Regions from separate parts of the Paenarthrobacter sp. AMU7 genome, predicted to be linked through region 2. Evidence: riboswitches for the same ligand, from Rfam matches in the RefSeq annotation. Region 2 holds a riboswitch; the other holds the start of a gene.
What was found. A riboswitch is a leader RNA that binds a small molecule or an ion and turns the genes downstream of it on or off. The one in region 2 is predicted to bind cyclic di-AMP.
Positions count from the first base shown of each region.

Region 1: another riboswitch for cyclic di-AMP. It lies ahead of ABQM86_RS04700 (hypothetical protein); the one in region 2 lies ahead of ABQM86_RS05680 (C40 family peptidase).

Region 1 is NZ_CP165735.1:987,577-989,772, reverse strand. Features, by position in the region: gene ABQM86_RS04705 (ATP-binding protein) at 1-870, shown strand, start outside; cyclic di-AMP (ydaO/yuaA leader) riboswitch at 946-1,133, shown strand; gene ABQM86_RS04700 (hypothetical protein) at 1,137-1,979, shown strand; gene ABQM86_RS04695 (aspartate aminotransferase family protein) at 2,067-2,196, opposite strand, start outside.
Region 2 is NZ_CP165735.1:1,202,589-1,204,784, forward strand. Features, by position in the region: gene ABQM86_RS05675 (M23 family metallopeptidase) at 1-645, shown strand, start outside; cyclic di-AMP (ydaO/yuaA leader) riboswitch at 771-952, shown strand; gene ABQM86_RS05680 (C40 family peptidase) at 957-1,703, shown strand; gene ABQM86_RS05685 (NlpC/P60 family protein) at 1,803-2,196, shown strand, end outside.

The DNA of each region.
Region 1 (2,196 bases), 220 kb from region 2:
CGCCTCCCTCTCGACGCCGGTGAGGTGGCACTTGCGGTGCGGGTCCCGCCGTCGGCCGCCCATCCCGGAACCGAAGTCGGCAGCGTTGGCCATGCCCTCAACCAGATGCTGAACAACGTCTCCAGTGCTTTGGAAGCCCGCCAGGAAAGCGAAACCAAGGTGCGCCAGTTCGTCGCGGACGCGTCGCACGAACTTCGAACGCCGCTTACGGCCATCCGCGGTTACACCGAACTGTTGAGCATGACCGAGAACTTCACCGATGACGGCCGAAAGTCGCTGGCACGCGTCCGGAGCCAGTCCGAACGGATGACCACCCTGGTGGAGGATCTGCTGCTGCTTGCCAGGCTGGACGAAGGCCAGGCGCTCAAGATCACGGACGTGGACCTCACCCAGTTGGTGATTGAAACTGTCAGCGACGAGAAAATCATGGCACCGGACCAGATTTGGCAACTCCAACTCCCGGATGAACCCGTCACGGTCCGCGGCGACGTTACGCAACTGCACCAGGTCCTGGCCAATCTTCTCTCCAACGCCCGTAAACACACCGATGCCGGCACCACGGTGGTCACGAGCGTGATGCTCTCCGCCGACGGCAGCCCAGTGGTGACCGTAACGGACAACGGGCCCGGCATTCCAGAGGATTTCCAGGGCCGGATCTTCTCCCGTTTTGCCCGCGCCGACGCTGCGAGATCGGGGTCCGAGGGCACGTCGGGGCTGGGTCTGTCGATCGTTGAATCCATCGTGGAAGCTCACGGCGGCAGCGTGCACGTGGCGTCCCGTCCAGGGGGCACGGAATTCACCCTTCGATTCCCTGTGGTCGCCACCGAACAGAAGTTACGAACCCAGCAAGGCGACTCACCGTCGTCGTGATCTCTGTTACCTAAATGTGACTTCTACGAATTCCTCCTGTACCGTCGAAAGGGTGGGTCGCCCCAACTGGCCCACATCCGGGATGCGCCGAGCTCTGCCACTTCCCGGAGTCCGTACTTACTCCGAGGCAGAGACGGGGGACCCAGAGTCTCCGGGACCAGGCATTTATGCCGGACCCTTGGGGTGAAGCCGCAGCGTGATGCGCGGCCGGATGACCTCATCCGAACCCGACAGCTAACTCCGCAGGCGCTGAGAGGTAATCACACATGTCTGAATTTAATGATCAGACGCGCCCTTCCGCGCGTCACCGCGATGAGCACAACGCACCGTTGACCAAGTCGCAGGCTGTCCTCAAGAACGCTGCCCGCCAGGGCAAGTCCGGCCACCGCATGTCGGTTGTTGCCGGTGTTGTAGCTGCTGCGCTGGGCGTTGCATCGCTCGGTACTGCTGCCAACGCCGCCCTGACCCTTCCCGAGGTAAGCCGCGTTGCAGAGACCCAGGCGAATGCCCAGGTCAGCAACAACAAGACAGCTGAAATCTCCGCTTCCTTGGATGCAGCCGCTGCAAAGGGCGCCGCTGACAGGGCAGCCGTGGACAAAGCCGCAGCCGAAAAGGCCGCAGCCGAGAAGGCCGCGGCGGACCAGGCCGCCGCTGAAAAGGCCGCCGCCGAGAAGGCCGCTGCCGACCAGGCCGCCGCTGAAAAGGCCGCCGCTGATGCTGCAGCCAAGCAGGCCGCCGACGCCGCTGCTGCCGCCGCCGCTGCCGAAGCTGCAGCTGCTGCTGCCGCCCCCAAGGCCGTGGACGATCCCGCCGCTGCCAAAGCCTACGCTGCCAGCATCCTTGGCAACTACGGCTGGAGCGCCAGCGAAATGACTGCGCTGAACACCCTGTGGGAGAAGGAATCCAACTGGAGGACGACCGCCACCAACGCTTCCAGCGGTGCTTACGGCATTGTCCAGTCGCTGCCGGCTAGCAAGATGGCAACCGCGGGCGCTGATTGGCAGACCAACTACCAGACCCAAATCAAGTGGGGCTTGAACTACATCAAGGAACGCTACGGATCCCCGTCGGCCGCCCTGGGCTTCCACTTGGCCAACAACTGGTACTAAGCCAGACTGCTTGATTACCGCGCCGGTTGCCGCCGCCCGCACCAGTACAGACTGGAGCGGATGGCGGGAACCGGCGCGGTTTTCGCGTTACACAGACTCCGGTTCGGCTTCCAACGCGCTGCGCACCGCCGCGATGGACGCAGCAACATCCCCTGCATCCGTGGTCCAGTTACTCACCGAAATCCTGAGGATTTCACGGCCACGCCAGGAGGACCCG
Region 2 (2,196 bases):
GCGCTTGCCGCCACCGGACTTGCCCTGACTGTCGGTCTGCCGGCCACCAGCCCGGTAATGGCAACCTCGGAATCCGGTCAGACCGAGTCGGCCCTGGCCGTCACCGGGGGCAGCCAGCCCGAGGTTTCCGCCGCTGCATCAGCCAAGATCGACTTCAGCCGTGCTGCGGTAGCTACCGCCGCCGACCCCGACGGCAAGCTGAAGCAGCTGCTCAGTGCGCAGTCCGCCGACAGCATCCAGCGTGCCTCGTCCACGGGCACCATGGCCAGCCCCCTGGACACCCTGACCACGGCTTCCCCGTTCGGCTACCGCATCAGCCCCCTCACAGGTGGTGCCGGTGACTTCCACCGCGGCCAGGACTTCGTGGCCCAGTGCGGCACGGCCGTCCATGCTGCGGCCAGTGGCAAGGTCACCTTTGCGGGATGGCACGAGTACGGCGGAGGCAACCGCGTGGTGGTAGACCACGGCAACGGCCTTGAGACCACGTACAACCACTTGTCGTCCTTCACCGTCAAAGTAGGCCAGACGGTCAGCCGCGGCGACACTGTAGCGCTGAGCGGCACCACGGGCGCCTCCACCGGCTGCCACCTCCACTTCGAAGTACAGGTCAACGGTGAAGTTGTTGACCCCATGGGCTGGCTCTAAGTCCAGTTGATGGTTGTCTCTCGCATTGGTGACACACCCCGTGACCTGAATGTGACATTCGCGTTCAACTGTTGTACCGTACAAAGCGCATCGGCTTTTTAGGGGGCCGGTGCACTTGAGTGGATTGCCTAGCTCTGCCACCACTCGAGGTCCGTTCGCATAAATCGTCTGGCAGGGGCGGGGGAACCACTTCTGGTCTTCGCAAGAAGGCCTTGGGGTTAAGTCGCAAAGCTTCCTTGAAGCAGCGTGGCCGGATGACTCCCATCCGAATCCGACAGCTCACCTCGCAGGCATTGGGAGAGGCTACCTTCGTGTCATCACGCACTACCCCTGCGCGCCACCGCGCCGAATCGGTTCGTACGAACCCCTTGAACACGCTTTCCAAGGCTGTTTCATCCAACGCCGGTACCGTTGGCCGTCAGGCCGTCGTACTGGCAGCAGCCTCAGGCCTCGTCCTCAGTGTCGGTCTGCCGGCCCAGGCAGCGGACACCGACGTTTCCAAGTCGGAAGCCTCCAGCACCCAGCAGATGGTCACCACTGCGGTAGTCACCGCAGAGCCCACCGCCACCGTTTCCTTCGAGAGCCCCGTAGTGGCCACCAAGGAAGCTCCCAAGGTTGTGCAGCGCGCTTCGCAGACCACCCAGCGCACCGCGGCCAACGGCAACCAGGCCACCGCAGGCGCCGTGACTGCGAAGTCGTCCGAAGCCAAGGATGCTGCTTCCAGCGCCGCCGCTTCCGGCCTCGCCGCGATCGCCTACACCGGAATCGGCCACCCTTACGTTTGGGGCGGCACCACGCCCAACGGATGGGACTGCTCCGGCTTCACCCAGTGGGTCTACGCCCAGGCCGGCATCAGCATCCCGCGCGTCAACGCCTGGACGGCCATGAAGCCCACCAGCACTCCTGTCCCCGGTGACCTGGTCATGCAGAACGGCGGAGCACACGTAGGCATCTACGTTGGCAACGGCATGATGATCAGCGCATTGAACCCGGGACAGGGCACGCTCCTGCACTCGGCTGCCTCCACGGGCACGTCCTCCTTCTTTACCCTCCGCTAGAAACAATCCGGTTCGGGGTTCGCCAGCATGCCCCCAAGTGCTGGCGCGCCAATGAGCCGCGTGTACCCCAACTGCACGCGGATACGAAAAGAGAAAACCATGACCAGTGCATCCAAGGTTGCACGGCATCGCGCTGAGGCCCCCAAGACCAGCTCGCTTGCCGTGATCGCCAAGGCCGTCAGTGAAAACGCCGGCGGCGTCGGCCGCCAGGCGGCTGTTATTGCCGCAGCTTCAGGCCTGGTCCTGACCGGCAGTGTTGCTGCCAACGCGGCCGACACCACCGTGGACCGTGAGTCCACCGCGACGTCCACCCTTGACGTCCAGTCGGTAGTCCAGGCCACCATCGCTGCGGACTCCACCGTTGCCATCTCCTACGAGCGCCCCGTGGTCACCACGGTGCAGGCTCCGGCCCCCGTAGAGAAGAAGGCTCCTGCGAAGGCAGAAACCAAGAAGGCAGCAGAAAGCACGGCAACTGCCGGCAACGCCACACTGG